2 regions of the Luteimonas sp. TWI662 genome follow, and region 1 is predicted to be linked to the other one. Evidence: riboswitches for the same ligand, from Rfam matches in the RefSeq annotation. Region 1 holds a riboswitch; the other holds the start of a gene.
The links. Region 1 has a riboswitch for cobalamin ahead of ABE488_RS09475 (ribonucleoside-diphosphate reductase subunit alpha). Riboswitches for the same ligand answer to the same signal wherever they lie in the genome.
Positions count from the first base shown of each region.

Region 2: linked by a shared signal. The riboswitch ahead of metE (5-methyltetrahydropteroyltriglutamate--homocysteine S-methyltransferase) and the one ahead of ABE488_RS09475 (ribonucleoside-diphosphate reductase subunit alpha) in region 1 are both predicted to bind cobalamin.

Region 1 covers NZ_JBDJMI010000011.1:28,279-35,797, forward strand. The annotation lists gene ABE488_RS09465 (M14 family zinc carboxypeptidase) at 1-2,237, shown strand, start outside; gene ABE488_RS09470 (LysR substrate-binding domain-containing protein) at 2,379-3,395, shown strand; cobalamin riboswitch at 3,534-3,737, shown strand; gene ABE488_RS09475 (ribonucleoside-diphosphate reductase subunit alpha) at 3,920-6,409, shown strand; gene ABE488_RS09480 (ribonucleotide-diphosphate reductase subunit beta) at 6,557-7,519, shown strand, end outside.
Region 2 covers NZ_JBDJMI010000012.1:74,235-81,753, forward strand. The annotation lists gene ABE488_RS10240 (FecR domain-containing protein) at 1-192, shown strand, start outside; gene metE (5-methyltetrahydropteroyltriglutamate--homocysteine S-methyltransferase) at 229-2,547, opposite strand; cobalamin riboswitch at 2,757-2,989, opposite strand; gene ABE488_RS10250 (NAD(P)H-dependent oxidoreductase) at 3,008-3,718, opposite strand; gene ABE488_RS10255 (LysR substrate-binding domain-containing protein) at 3,831-4,760, shown strand; gene ABE488_RS10260 (oxidoreductase-like domain-containing protein) at 4,776-4,955, opposite strand; gene ABE488_RS10265 (phosphatase PAP2 family protein) at 4,987-5,826, opposite strand; gene ABE488_RS10270 (transaldolase) at 5,828-6,796, opposite strand; gene ABE488_RS10275 (CoA transferase) at 6,828-7,519, opposite strand, start outside.

The sequences.
Region 1 (7,519 bases):
ACGCCACCCAGCGCGATCCCGCTGCGGCCGTGCCCACGCAATTGCCGGTCGTCGTCGGGCTGTACTACAGCGTGCACGGCAACGAGACTTCGAGCGGCGAGGCCGCGTTGCTGACCGCCTACTACCTGGCCGCGCACCGCGGCGCCGAGACCGCGCGCTGGCTCGACGAGGCGGTCGTGCTGATCGACCCCGCGCAGAACCCCGACGGCCGCGACCGCGCGGCGAACTGGCACAACGCGTGGAAGTCGAACCCGCCGGTCGCCGACCCGCTGGACAAGGAGCACGTCGAGCCGTTCCCGATGGGCCGCACCAACCACTACTTCACCGACCTCAACCGCGACTGGCTCGCGGTCACCCAGCGTGAAACCCGGCCCAAGATCGAACTGTTCCACCAGTGGACACCGAACGTGCAGATCGACTTCCACGAAATGGGCGCGGGCAGCACGTACTACTTCGAACCGTCGCCGGCGAGCATGCACAGCCCGCTGCTGCCGCAGGCCTCCTACGATTTCAACGTCACGCTGGCGCGCTACCACGCCCAAGGCCTCGACGCGCTCGGCTCGCTGTACTACACGAAGGAAAACTTCGACAACTTTTCGCCGGTCTACGGCTCGACCTATCCCGACTTCCACGGCGGAGTCGGCGTCACCGTCGAGCAGGGCAGTTCGCGCGGCCTGGTACAGGACACCGCCGGCGGCCCGCTGGAATTCCGCTTCACGATCCGCAATCAGGTCGCGACCGGGCTGGCGACGCTCCGCGGCGCAGTCGCCGAGAAAGCCGGCTTGCTGGCACTGCAGAAGGACTTCTTCCGCTCGGCGCTCACCCAGGGTCGCCGCCACGATGCCGCCGCGTTCGTATTCGGCGACGCGCACGACCCGTCGCTGACCCGGCGCCTGCTCGACCTGCTGCTGCTCCACCGCATCGAGGTCCATGCGCTGGCGCGCGAGACGACGATCGACGGCACTACGTTCTCGCCCGGCAGCGCCTACGTCGTACCGTCGGCACAGCCGCAGTTCCGGCTGGTGCATTCGATCTTCGAGACCACGCCCGAGGTGAAGGAGAGCGTCTACGGCAGCACCTCGTACGCGATCGCACACGCCTACGGCATCGCGTTCGCACGCGCGCGTCGCGCGCCAGCGCTGGGCGCGCGTGTGCAGGCGTTGCCGTCGGTCGAGGCCGGCATCATCGGCGGCCAAGCCCGCTACGCCTACGCGATCGACTGGCGCGACCAGGCCGCACCGCGCGCGCTCGCCGCGCTGCTGGCACAGGACATCCGCGTGCGCAGCGCATTCCAGCCGTTCACCGCGCGCACCGCGGACGGCGAGACCGCGTTCTCCTACGGCACCCTGGTCGTACCGGTCGCCGGACAGGCGCTGGCGGCCGAGGCCCTGCATGCGGCGGTCGATGCGGCCACGCGCGAAGCCGGGGTGCGCGCGCATGCGCTGTCGACCGGACAGAGCGTGGCCGGCATCGACCTGGGCAGCGACAGCGTGCGTCCGCTGCGCAAGCCCGCGATCGCGCTGATCATGGGCCAGGGCGTCAACGCGACCGAGATCGGTTCGACCTGGTTCGCGCTGAGCGAGCAGTTGCGCTGGCCGGCGACCCGGCTCGACCCGACCCAGCTCGCGCGCGCACCGTTGCGCGAGTACACCAGCCTCGTGCTGGCCGGTGGCCACTACGAGGACTGGAGCGAGGCGACGGTCGAGGCGCTGCGCGACTGGGTCCGCGCCGGCGGTTCGCTGGTGACCTTCGGCAGCGCCTCGCAGTGGGCCATCGATCGCAAGCTCGTCGACGGCCTGGGCCAGGCCCCGGCGCCCGACGAGGACGACACCGACCGCGCGGACTTCGGCCAGCGTCGCGACCTGCTGGCCGAAGACCGCATCTCCGGCAACCTGGTCTCGGCCGATGCCGACATCAGCCATCCGCTGGCATTCGGCGTGCCGCGCCGCGCCCTCTTCGTCAACAAGGAAACCGCGGTGGTGCTGCCGCCAGCGCGCGACCGCTTCTCGACGGTCGTGCGCATCGACGATGCGCCGCTGGTCAACGGCTACGTCTCCACGCGCAACCGCGCCAGGCTCGGCGGCGCGCCGTGGGCGGTCATTGCCGCAACCGGGCGCGGGAATGTGGTGCTGTTCGCCGACGACCCGGCGCATCGCAAGTACTGGCACGGCACCGAGCGGCTGCTGCTCAACGCACTCTTGCTGTCGGAGCATTTGGTGCCAGCCGCGCGTCGCTGAGCCGCCTTCGATGATCACGGCGTAGACGGGCGGCGTCGCCGGATCGCGGCACACAGTGTTGTCGCCCGCGGGACATGCCGGTCGCGCCCGTGGGCGACCATGCGTTGCGACAACATTCCCGCCGTCGGCACGGGCCTGGCCATGACCCTCACCCAACTGCGCAGCTTCGTCGCCATCGTCGAATGCGGCCACAACATCACCCTGGCCGCCCGCCGCCTGCACGCGACCCAGTCGGGACTGTCCAAGCAGCTCGCGCAACTGGAGAACGCGCTGGGCTTTTTGCTGTTCACCCGCCGTCAGCGCGCCCTCGCCGCGTTGACCGACGAAGGCCGGCAGGTGCTTGCGCACGCCCGCCGCCTACTCGCCGAGGCCGGCAACATCCAGGCGCTGGCCGACAACCTGCGGCGCGAGGCCCAGGGCCTGCTGCGCATCGCCACCACCCACACCCAGGCCCGTCATGCGCTGCCGCCGGCGCTGCAGGCGCTCAAGCGCGACTGGCCCGACGTCGCGGTGCATGTGGTGCCCGGAGGCGATGTCGAGTCGCTGCGGCTGCTGGCCGAACACCATGCCGACCTGGCGATCCTCAGCGGCACCGGCGCTCCGCCACCGGGCCTGGTGGCGATTCCGCTCTACCGCTGGGGCCGACGGGTCCTGCTGCCGGCCGGCCATCCGCTGACCGCATTGGCGCGTCCGATCGGGCTGCGCGACCTGGCCGGCGTGCCGCTGGTGAGCTACGAATCGAGCCGGCAGCCCGCCTCGTCGCTGCAGCGCGCGTTCGCGGCCGCCGACCTGCGAGCCGACCTCGCGGTGACCGCACGCGACGGTGCACTGATCCGGACCTATGTCCACGCCGGGCTGGGCGTGGGCATCGTCGACGAAATGGGCGCCGACCTCGACGACGGCCTGGTCGCGCCGCCGGTCGAGGACGGCCTGCTGCCCGAATGCATCACCTGGGCGCTGCTGCGCCGCGACCGGGTGCTGCGCGATTTCGGCTTCGCGCTGGTCCAGGCGCTGGCGCCGCATTACGCCGCGGTGGACCTGCGCCGGCTGCTCGACCACGACCAGCCGCTGCCGATTCCGGCCCCCGACTGGCCGCGCTGGTCGCGTGCGACCGCCACGGCCCTGGCGGCGCGGACCGCGGTCGCCGTGGCTGAATAGGCCTCTTCCGGGGTTGCCTGGCGCAGCCGGATCTGCATCGCCCCGTGCCCGGCCGGCGGCTGAGGCCGCACGATTCCCGGCCTGACGCGGATCCGGGCGCCCGCCCCACATTTAGCGTTGACGCTGTCCGACCACCCCACTATCTTGGGCCACGTCGGTTCCGCAGCCACAAAGCCTGTGGATGAAAAACGGGAAGCCGGTGACGCCCCACGCCAGTCCGGTGCTGCCCCCGCAGCGGTAATTGGGAACGTCCCCGCCGCCACCGGAGTGATCCGGTGCAGTGGGACCGAAGGCCTGCCTTCACCCATGAGTCCGTACCGTGCCGACAGCCGCGCGAAAGCACGACGCGCGGTGACCGCTGTGGACGCTCCGCACAGGGGTGGGTCCGCGGCGCGGAACCCGACGGCACCCGCCGTCGCCGTCTCGCGGCGCACTCGCCCCACACGAGCCGTCCGCAGCCACCGGACCCGACGCGGGCGGGCCGGGGCGTGCGCGAATGCACTGGACACCAAGAGAGAGGACGCATGACCAGCCACGACACCGTCTCGACCGCCCCTTCGACGCCCGCAGACGCGCCCCCGACCCCGATCGCTTCCTCCACCCCTGTGGCGCCGTCCGCCGTCGACGCCGACGACGTGGTGCCGCCGCCCCCGAGCGCCGCCATGCAAACCGCAATTGCTGAAAATTCCGACGTCGACACCGACGTCTCCACCTGGATCACCAAGGAAGCCGGCAACCGCCGGATCCCGTACGACCGCGCGCGCCTGGAGCGCAGCATCGACCGCGTCCACGGCGAGTTCCCGCAACTCGATATCGCCGACTACAAGCGCAGCGTGTTCGGCTTCGTCGAGCGCAAGGACGCGGTCAACGCCGACGACCTGGTCGACCACCTAATCCGCGAGGCCGAGGCCCGGGTCGATGTCACCGCGCCCGAATGGGAGTTCTTCGCCGCCCGCCTGTACCTGCACCGCCTGTACAAGCGCGCCAGCCGCAACCGCTTCTACGACGCCGAGCAGAAGTACGGCTCCTACGTCGGCCTGCAGGAGTCGTTGGCCGACCGCAACATCTATTCCAACGACATCCTGCGCGCCTATTCCAAGGAAGAGCTGCAGGAAGCCGGACGCATGATCGAGCCCGAGCGCGACAAGCTGTTCGCCTACAACGGCCTGTACCTGCTGGCCACGCGGTATCTGGCCACCGACACCTCGCGCGCCGTGTTCGAGCTGCCGCAGGAGCGCTGGCTCACCATCGCGCTGTATCTGATGCAGAACGAGACCCGCGGCGGTCGCGAGCGCCGCATGCAGCTCGTCGGCGAGGCCTACTGGGCGCTGTCGAACCTGTACATGACCGTCGCGACCCCGACGCTGCAGAACGCCGGCAAGGTCGGCGGCCAGCTGTCGTCGTGCTTCATCGACACCGTCGACGATTCGCTGCAGGGCATCTACGACTCCAACACCGACATCGCTCGCGTCTCCAAGGGCGGCGGCGGCGTGGGCGCGTACATGGGCTATGTGCGCTCGTCGGGTTCGTCGATCCGCGGCGTACCCAATTCCTCGGGCGGCGTGGTGCCGTGGATCAAGCAGCTCAACAACACCGCCGTGTCGGTCGACCAGCTCGGCCAGCGCAAGGGCGCGGTCGCGGTGTACCTGGATGTGTGGCACCGCGACATCGAGAACTTCCTCGATCTGCGCCTGAACAATGGCGACCAGCGCCTGCGTGCGCACGACGTGTTCACCTCGATCTGCATCCCCGACCTGTTCATGGAAGCGGTCGAGCGCCGCGGCGATTGGTATCTGTTCGACCCGCACGAGGTCCATCGCGTCAAGGGCTTCTACCTGCAGGACTTCTTCGACGAGAAGAAGGGCGACCCGAACGGCAGCTTCCGCAAGCGCTACGAGGAAGTCGTCGCGGACGAGCGCATCTCGCGCAAGACCGTCAAGGCGATCGAGATCTTCAAGCGGATCATGGTGTCGCAGCTCGAGACCGGCAACCCGTTCATGTTCTACCGCGACGAAGTGAACCGGAAGAACCCGAACAAGCACGTCGGCCGTGTCTATTCGTCGAACCTGTGCACCGAGATCCTGCAGAACATGAGCCCGACGAAGATGATGCAGGAGATCATCTCCGGCAATCAGATCGTCACCACCAAGCAGGCCGGCGACTTCGTCGTGTGCAACCTGTCGTCGGTGAACCTGGGCCGGGCGATCGTGCCGCAGGAGGGCCAGGGCGACCTGATCACCGACGTGCTCGAGCGCCTGATCCCGATCCAGGTGCGGATGCTCGACAACGTCATCGACCTCAACCAGTTGCCCGTCCCGCAGGCCACGATCACCAACCAGAAGTACCGCGCGATCGGCCTGGGCACGTTCGGCTGGCATCACCTGCTGGCGCAGAAGGGCATCCACTGGAACACGCCCGAGGCCGAGGACTTCAGCGACACGCTGTATGAGCGCATCAACTTCCTGACCGTGCAGGCGAGCATGGAGCTAGCCAAGGAAAAGGGCGCCTACTCGGTGTTCGCCGGCAGCGACTGGCACACCGGCGCCTACTTCCGCGACCGCGACTACAACTCGCCCGCGTGGCTGGAACTGGCCGCCAAGGTCGGCGTCAACGGCATGCGCAACGGCTGGCTGATGGCGGTCGCGCCGAACATGTCGACCGCGCAGATCGCAGGCTCCACCGCGTCGATCGACCCGATCTACTCGGCGTTCTACTACGAGGAGAAGAAGGACTACCGGCGTCCGGTCGCCGCCCCCGGGCTGTCGCTCGAGACCTGGCCGTTCTACGAAAAGGGCGCCTACAAGGTCGACCAGTTCGCGTCGGTGCGCCAGAACGCACGCCGCCAGCGTCACGTCGACCAGGCGATCAGCTTCAACCTGTACGTGCCCAGCACCATCCGCGCCAGCACCCTGCTCGACCTCCACATGACCGCCTGGCGCGAGGGCATCAAGACCACGTACTACGTCCGCTCCAACGACATCGACATCGCCGAATGCGAGTGGTGTTCGAGCTGACAGCGCATTCGCGCTGACTTACAGATTAAAACCGGGGTCAGAGTGCATTTTTCATCCACTGACCCCGGTTCGAGAGTGCAACGGAAAAATGCACTCTGACCCCGGTTCTGCCGATCGCACGCGACACGCAATACGAGAAACGCAATCATGGCCACGACTTCTACGCCGCTCGACCGCATCAAGATCCTCGAGCCGCGCCACCCCAACCGCTCGACCGGCATCATCAACGGGCGCACGTCCGGCATCCTGAACTGGAACGACATTCCGTATCCGTCGTTCTACCGCGCCTACAAGGAGCTCTCGACCAACTTCTGGATCCCGGACGAGGTCGACATGAAGGGCGACGCCAAGCAGTACGGCGAGCTCTCGGCGCGCGAGAAGAACGCCTACGATTCGATCATCGGCCTGCTGGCCACGCTCGACTCGCCGCAGACGCGCTTCATCTACAACGTCGCCGAATACATCACCGACCCGGCCGCGCATGCCAACGCCGCGATCATCGGTCAGCAGGAAGTGATCCACAACGAGAGCTACAGCTACGTGCTGGCCTCGATCACCGACCTGTCGAACCAGAACCGTGTGTTCGAGATCGCGCGTACGCATCCCACGATCCAGAAGCGCAACGCGCCGATCATGGAGTCCTACGACGACTTCATGCGCGAGAAGACCGCCGAGACGCTGCTGCGCTCGCTGATCCAGTCCTCGATCCTCGAAGGCATCAACTTCTACTCGGGCTTCGCGTACTTCTACAACCTGGTCCGCCAGAACCGGATGACCGGCACCGGCAAGATCATCAGCTTCATCAACCGCGACGAACTGGCGCACACCAAGTTCATCAGCGAGGTGATCCGCGCCATCGTCGGCGAGAACCCCGAGCTGCAGACCAACGAACTCACCGATTACGTGCACAAGGCCTTCGCCCACGCGATCGAGCTGGAGACCCAGTGGACCGGCGAGGTGCTCGATGGCATCGACGGCATCGACGTCGACGAGATGATCCGCTATGTGAAGTACCGCGCCAACAAGATGGCCGGCATGCTCGGCATCGAGAAGCTCTACACCGAGACCACCGACAACGTCATGCCGTGGATCAAGGCCTACGCCGACAAC
Region 2 (7,519 bases), on a different contig from region 1:
GACGCGTCGCTGACAGAGCTGCGCGTGACCGGTGTGTTCCGCAGCGATGCGCCGTTGGCCTTCGTCGGGGCGCTGTGCGAGGCCTATCCGATCGTGGCCGACGCCAGCACGCCCGGCCGCCTGCAACTGCGCCGCGACCCGGCCCAGCGGGCGACCGGCGATGCCGGGCGCCGCGACGTCGGCCGGCGCTGACGGCCGCGTCGCGACATCCGGCATCGGCCAGTGCGGTCAGGCCGGCACGGCGGGGGCCGCCTCGGTCCGGCCGCGATCGGCATGCGCACGCAGCGTGCGCGCCGCCGCGACCAGCGCTGACAGCGCCGCGCGTGTTTCCGGCCAACCGCGCGTCTTGAGCCCGCAATCGGGATTGACCCACAGCTGGGCGACCGGAATCGACTCGGCCGCCCGGCGCAGCAACGCGGTCATCTCCTCGACATCGGGCACGCGCGGAGAATGGATGTCGTAGACGCCCGGGCCGATGCCGTTGGGATAGCGGAACCGCACGAAGGCCTCGAGCAATTCCATGCGCGAGCGTGAGGTCTCGATAGAGATCACGTCGGCGTCCATCGCCGCGACCGCCTCGATGATGTCGTTGAACTCCGAGTAGCACATGTGGGTGTGGATCTGGGTGGTGTCGGCCACGCCCGAGGCGCTGATGCGGAAGCTCTCGACCGCCCAGTCCAGATACGCCGCCCAATCGGCGCGCCGCAGCGGCAGGCCCTCGCGCAGCGCCGGTTCGTCGATCTGGATCACGCCGATGCCGGCCGCCTCCAGGTCGGTCACCTCGTCGCGCAAGGCCAGTGCGATCTGCCGGCAGGTATCGGCACGCGACTGGTCGTCGCGCACGAACGACCATTGCAGCACTGTCACCGGGCCGGTCAGCATGCCCTTCATCGGCCGCGGGGTCAGCGACTGCGCGTAGCGCGACCAGCGCACGGTCATCGGCGCGGGGCGGGCGACATCGCCGTAGATCACCGGCGGCTTCACGCAGCGCGAGCCGTAGCTCTGCACCCAACCGTTCTTGGTGAACGCGAAGCCATCGAGCTGCTCGCCGAAGTACTCGACCATGTCGTTGCGCTCGAACTCGCCGTGCACCAGCACATCCAGCCCGAGGTCTTCCTGCACGCGCACGCACTGCGCGATCTGGTCGGCGATGAACGCATCGTAGTCGGCCTGGCTCAGCTTGCCGGACTTGTGCGCTGCACGCGCCTCCCGGACCTCGAGCGTCTGCGGGAACGAGCCGATCGTGGTCGTGGGCCACAGCGGCAGCGGGCGCAGCGCATCCTGCGCGGCCCGACGCGCGGCATAGGGCGTCGCGCGACGCGACGCGGACGCGTCGAGTGCAGCCACCCGCGCGGCGACCGCCGGCCGCTGCACGCGGGGCGAGGCGCGCCGCGCGGCGATCGCATCGCGCGCCTTGGCCAGCGCCGGCTCGGCGGCATCGGGATCGGCCAGCGCCTCGGCCAGCAGGCGCAGTTCATCGAGTTTCTGCCGGGCGAAGGCCAGCCAGCCACGCAGTTCGTCATCCAGCGCGGTCTCGCCCGCCAGGTCCACCGGCACATGCAGCAGCGAGCACGACGGCGCCAGCCAGACCGCATCGCCGCCGCGCGCATCGATCGCGTAGCGCGCCAGCACCAGCGCATCGTCCAGCCGCGTGCGCCAGATGTTGCGGCCGTCGACGAGCCCCAACGACAACGTGCGCCCGGCCGGCAGCGCGCCGAGCACCGCATCGAGTTGTTCGCGCCCGCGCACCAGATCGACATGCAGGCCGTCGACCGGCAAGGACGCGGCCAACGGCAGGTTGTCGTCCAGCGCGCCGAAGTAGGTCGCCAGCAGCAGCTTCGGCCGCGCGCCCTGCGCCAGCGTGGCGTAGGCCCGATCAAAGGCCGCGCGCACCGCGGGGTCGAGGTCGAGCACCAGCGCCGGCTCGTCGATCTGCACCCAGGCCGCGCCGGCGGCGTGCAGGCGTGCCAGCAACTCGGCGTACACCGGCAGCAGCGCATCGAGCAGCGCGAAGCGATCGCTGCCGTCGACGGTCTTCGACAGCCACAGCAGCGTGACCGGCCCGAGCAGCACCGGCCGGGTCTCGATCCCCTCGGCCTTGGCTTCCAGGTACTCGCGCACCGGCTTGTCGTCGCGCAGCGCGAAGCGCTGGCCGGCCTGCAGTTCGGGCACCAGGTAGTGGTAATTGGTGTCGAACCACTTGGTCATCTCCAGCGCATGCAGGTCGATGCCGTCCTGCTGATGACCACGCGCCAGCGCGAAGTAACCGGCCAGCGGATCGGCATCGGCCAGCGCGCGGTAGCGCTCGGGGATCGCGTCGAAGCCGAAGGCGGCGTCGAGCACCTGGTCGTAGAGCGAGAAGTCGTTGCTCGGCGGCGTGGCGACGCCGGCCTCGCGCTGCAGGCGCCAATGGCGCAGGCGCAGGTCCCGCGCCACTGCCTGTAACTGCGCGGCGTCGGCCTCGCCGCGCCAGTGACGTTCGACGGCGCGCTTGAGCTCGCGTTTGCGGCCGATGCGGGGAAAGCCGAGATTGGTGATGCCGGTCATGGTGGATGCGTCCTCAATGCGTGGGATTGAGGAACGAAGGGTCCGCATGGCGTGCACCGCGCCTGCGCGCGCCCGCCTGCCACACGGCCGACCTTCGCCCCCTCGGGCGAACCGGAGCCTGCGTGCGGACGTGCGGGACCGGCCGCGACGTGCGCGGCGCGATGCCCGTGCACCTCCCCGCGGAGGCCCCAGGTCGTACGTGCGCGCCTGTCGGTGCGCACGGCCGAGGCAGGTCTTCGGGCTCATGGACGGGCCACCTGCGAGATGGCGGGCCTACTGCCCGTCGCTTCCCGGCCCGAACGGGCGCCAGTGCATTGACGGGGGTCGTTTCCAGTTACCGCTGCGGGGCAGCGCCGGAATTGCCGCCATGCGGCGCACCGGCTTCCCTTTTAATCATCGCTTCATTCGCATGAAGAGATGAACCTTGGCGGCGACACGGTAGCCCCGGGCGAACGGGCGGTCAAGCGGGCATCGCCGCGGCGGCCGTCTCCCGCGCATCGGCCTGGTCGGCAAGGCGATCGACCAGCGCATCGACCGCGGCCTCGGCACGCGCGATCGAGGCCGCGAGCCGGGCATCGGCGAACTCGTCGTACTCCACTGCGACCCGATCGACGTCGGTGATGCCCATGTAGCGCAGCGGCGTCATCACGCCCTGCTCGACCAGGTTGTCGCCGGCGTTGCGACCGCCGGGGTCGTAGTCGTGATCGCCGCGCGCACCCAGCAGCACGGCGCGGCGGCCCTGATCGGCCAGCATCGGCCAGTACGGCGCACCGGTGCGCGCGCGATCGAAACCGAAGGTGCGCCCCACGCGCACGATGTTGTCGATCCAGGCCTTGACCGGCGCGGGCATGCCGAAGTTGTACATCGGCACCCCCATCACCACGAGCGGGCTGCCGAGCAGCTCATCGATCAGCGCATCGCTCTCGGACAGCCGCTCGATCATCCACGGCGTGCGCTGCGCCGGCGGCGTGAACGCAGCATGGATCCAGCGGCCGTCGACATGGGTCGGCGGCGTCAGGGCGAGATCGCGATAGACGATGCGATCGCCGGGGCGCCGCTGTTGCCAGCGCGCGACGAAACGGGCGCCGAGCCGGCGGGTATGGGAGCCGTGCGGGACCTCGCCCGAACAACCGGGACGGGCACTGCCGTCGAGATGGAGCAAGCTGAGCATGATTCACCTGGCGAAGCTGGGAGAGAATGCGCACTGCGGCGCTCCGGCATGATTGGCGCCGGCCCAGAGCCCGACAAACGATGTTTTCTTGTCCGATGGATGAATTGCGCTCATGCACGATCGCCCCGCCCGCCTGCCACCGCTGAGCGCACTGCGCGCGTTCGAGGCCGCCGCCCGACGCCAGAGCTTCAAGGCCGCAGCCGAAGAACTGTCGCTCACGCCCACCGCGGTCAGCCACCGCATCCGCCAGCTCGAGGACTGGCTGGGCCTGCGGCTGTTCGCACGCCAAGTACGCCAGGTGCGGCTGACCGAGGCTGGGCAACGCCTGTACCCGAGCGTGCGCGGCGGCTTCGATGGCATCGCCACCGCCGTCGCCGACCTGCAACGGCAGACGCGCCGCCCCGCGGTCACGCTGAGCACGACCCGGGGCTTCGCCGCCCGCTGGCTGTTGCCACGCCTGCCGGCGCTCGCTGCGGCCGCGCCCGAAGTCGATCTGCACCTGCACGCGGCCGACGACCCGGTCCGGCTGGCCGCCGGCGGCACGGAGCTGGCGATCCGCTACGGCCCCGCACCGGCTCCGCAGGTCGAAACCTGGCCGCTGCTGCCTGGACGTTTCATTCCGGTCTGCGCCCCCGGCCTGGCGCTGGCCGGCCCGACGGCGCTGGCGACCGTGCCGCGGCTGCGCTACGCCTGGCGACTGCAGGACGCCCACACCCCCGACTGGCCGCGCTGGTGCCGAACGGCCGGCCTGCCGGACACGCACGGCGGCGAACTCGGCTTCTCCGACGAAGCGCATGCCATCCAGGCCGCGATCGCCGGCCAAGGCATCGCACTGGCGAGCGTCGCCCTGGTGGCCGACGCACTGGAAGACGGCGTGCTGCGGGTCCCGTTCGGCCCCGCGCTCGACGGCCACGACTTCCGCCTGCTGGCCGCGCCCGGTACCACGCGCACACCGGCCGTCGCCGCCGTCGCCGCCTGGCTGCGCGCCGAAGCCGACGCGTTCCTGGACCGGCACGCCGCGCGCTTCGCAGCGGTCGCGTAAACCCGGCCGCGCGCGTCAGTCGACCCCAGGATGGCGCACGCGCCACGCGGCCAGCCGGGCGCGGTAGTCGGCCATCGCATCGGCGTGCAGGTCGTAGACGCAGATCGGGCAGCCGCTGTCGCAGCAGTCGCTCGGCAGCGGGGCCTCGGGCGGTTCGGGCCGCGGATCGGGGTCTGGGACAGGTGTCGTACTCATCGCGCGGCCATTGTCGCGCAGCTCGCCGGCCTCAGCGATCGTCGGCGGCCGGCAGCGGCGACAGGCGCAACGCGGCGGTCTGCGCGTCGCAGCCCTCGGGCCGGGCGCCGCGCGCACGTTGGGCGGCGACCTCGTCGCGCGCCGCCGCCAGGTCGGCCAGGAACGCCGGTTCGGCCTGCAGCCGCGCGAAGGTCGCGGCGCCGACCACCTGCCCCTGCACGATGTCGCTGTACCAGTGCACGTTGCAGACCAGTCGGCTCTCGCCGAAGCTGCGTCCGCGTTGCAGCAGCGGATCGGCGCGATCGGGGGCGACGGCGGTCAGCGCCAGCGCCCAGGTCCAGCCGATCGCGGTGTGGCCCGACGGGTACGAGCCGCTGTCGCGCAGCTGCGCGGCCTCGCCTGGCGTACACACCGGCGCGCCGTTGGCCAGGAACGGCCGGCGGCGCTGCCAGTGCAGCTTGGCGGCGCGGCCGTCGATCGCGGCGTCGGCGAGGCTGCGTCGCAGCAACCGCACCAGATGCGGGGTATGGGTCGTGTCGATCGGCACGCCGAGCGCGCAGGCGTAGAGGTCGGCCGCCTGGGGGAAATCGAGGTCGGCGTCGATCGCCGCCTGCCGCCAGCGCGGGGTCTCGCGCAGGGCCAGCGCACGCGCCGCGATGGCCTCATCGAGGGCCCGCGCGACCGAATCGGGCGCCGGCGGCGCGGGCAGCAATGCGCGGCTGTCGAAGCCGGGCGCATCGAGGTAGCCGATGCTCACCCCGGGGCGATGCTCGGGCACGACCACCGGCGCGGCCGCCGTGGACTGCGGGCCGCCGGCACAGCCGGCGACCAACAGCGCCGCCAGCACGCCCACGGCGCGCCGGACGCGCATCTCAGCCGGCCTGCAGCCGCTGGGCGATCGTCTGGCGCAGCGCAGCGAGATCCTTGGCGAACGCGGCGATACCGTCGCGCAGCTTCTCGTCGGCCATCGGATCGGCCTTGAGATCACGCGCGAAGCGTTCGGCGTCGACCGGCGGGTCGATCCGGCCATCGCCTTTGCCCGGCGTCAGCGCGCGCGCCAGCGGGCCGTGCTGGGCATCCAGCGCTTCGAGCAGGTCGGGCGAGATCGTCAGCCGGTCGCAGCCGGCCAGCGCTTCGATCTGCGCGGTCGAGCGGAACGAGGCGCCCATGACCACCGTCGGCGAGCCGCGACGCTTGAACTCAGCATAGACATCGCGCACGAAACGCACGCCCGGATCGTCGTCGATCGTCGCCGGCACCTCGCCGCGCGCGACGTGCCAGTCGAGGATCCGGCCGACGAACGGCGAGATCAGGAACACGCCGGCCTCGGCGCAGGCGATCGCCTGGCTGCGGTTGAAGATCAGCGTGAGGTTGCAGTCGATATCCTCGCGCTGCAGCTGCTGCGCGGCGCGGATGCCTTCCCAGGTCGCGGCGATCTTGATCAGCACGCGATCGCGGCCGACACCGGCATCCTCGTACATGTCGATGAACTGGCGCGCCTTGGCGAGCGTGGCCTCGGTGTCGTGCGACAGGTCGGCATCGACCTCAGTCGACACCCGGCCCGGCACCAGGCCGGCAAGCTTGCGGCCGACGCCGATCGTCAGGCGGTCGACGACCTGGCGGACCACGGCATCGGCATCGCCGTCGAGCCCGCGCGCGCGCTCGAGCTCATGCTCGATCAGCTCGGCGTAGATCGGCAGGTCCAGCGCCTTGCGCACCAGCGTCGGGTTGGTCGTGCAGTCGACCGGCTTGAGCCGCGCGATCGCGTCGGCATCGCCGGTATCGGCGACGACGACGGACATCGTGCGCAGTTGGTCGAGCTTGGATGCGGCAGCGGACATGAACACCTCGGGTTGGGACGTGGACCGCCGCTCAGGCGGAATCGCCATTGTCGCGTCCCACGGCGCCCAGGGCCACCCTGACCGCCTCGGAATGCTGGCCCAGCGTGGGCGCGGCGAACGGGGCAGGCCCCGGCGTGCGGCCGAAGCGGATCGTCTGGGCGACGCCGCGGTAGCTGCCCAGGGTCGGATGCGCGATCGTGCTGACGATGCCCTCGGCCAGCACCTGCGGATGTTCGAACATGTCCTCGACCGCACGCGCGGCCGCGCACGGCACGGCATCGCCGAAATGCGCCTCCCAGTCCAGCGCATCGCGCGCGGCCAGCGCCGCGTGCAACTGCGGCAGGATGTCGTCCGCATGCTCGGCACGCTTGCGCACAGTGTCGTAGCGCGGATCAGCGGCCAGTGCCTCGAGCCCGGTCAGCGCGCACAGCGCCTGCCAGAACCGCGGTGTATTGGCCGAGATGTAGAGCCAGCCCGCACGCGTGGGATGCAGCCCGGTCACCCCGCCCGAGCGCATGTCGCGGCCGATGTCGAGCGCTTCGCCCTCGGCCCAGACCATGCGTGCGGACTGCATCGCCAGCGCGCTGCGCAGCAGCGAGACGCCGACGAACTGGCCTTCACCGCTGCGCTCGCGCTCGTACAGCGCCGACGACACCCCGGCCGCCAACAGCGCGGCCGCGTAGTAGTCCACCACCGAGCCGTAGACCAGCTCCGGCGGCCCGC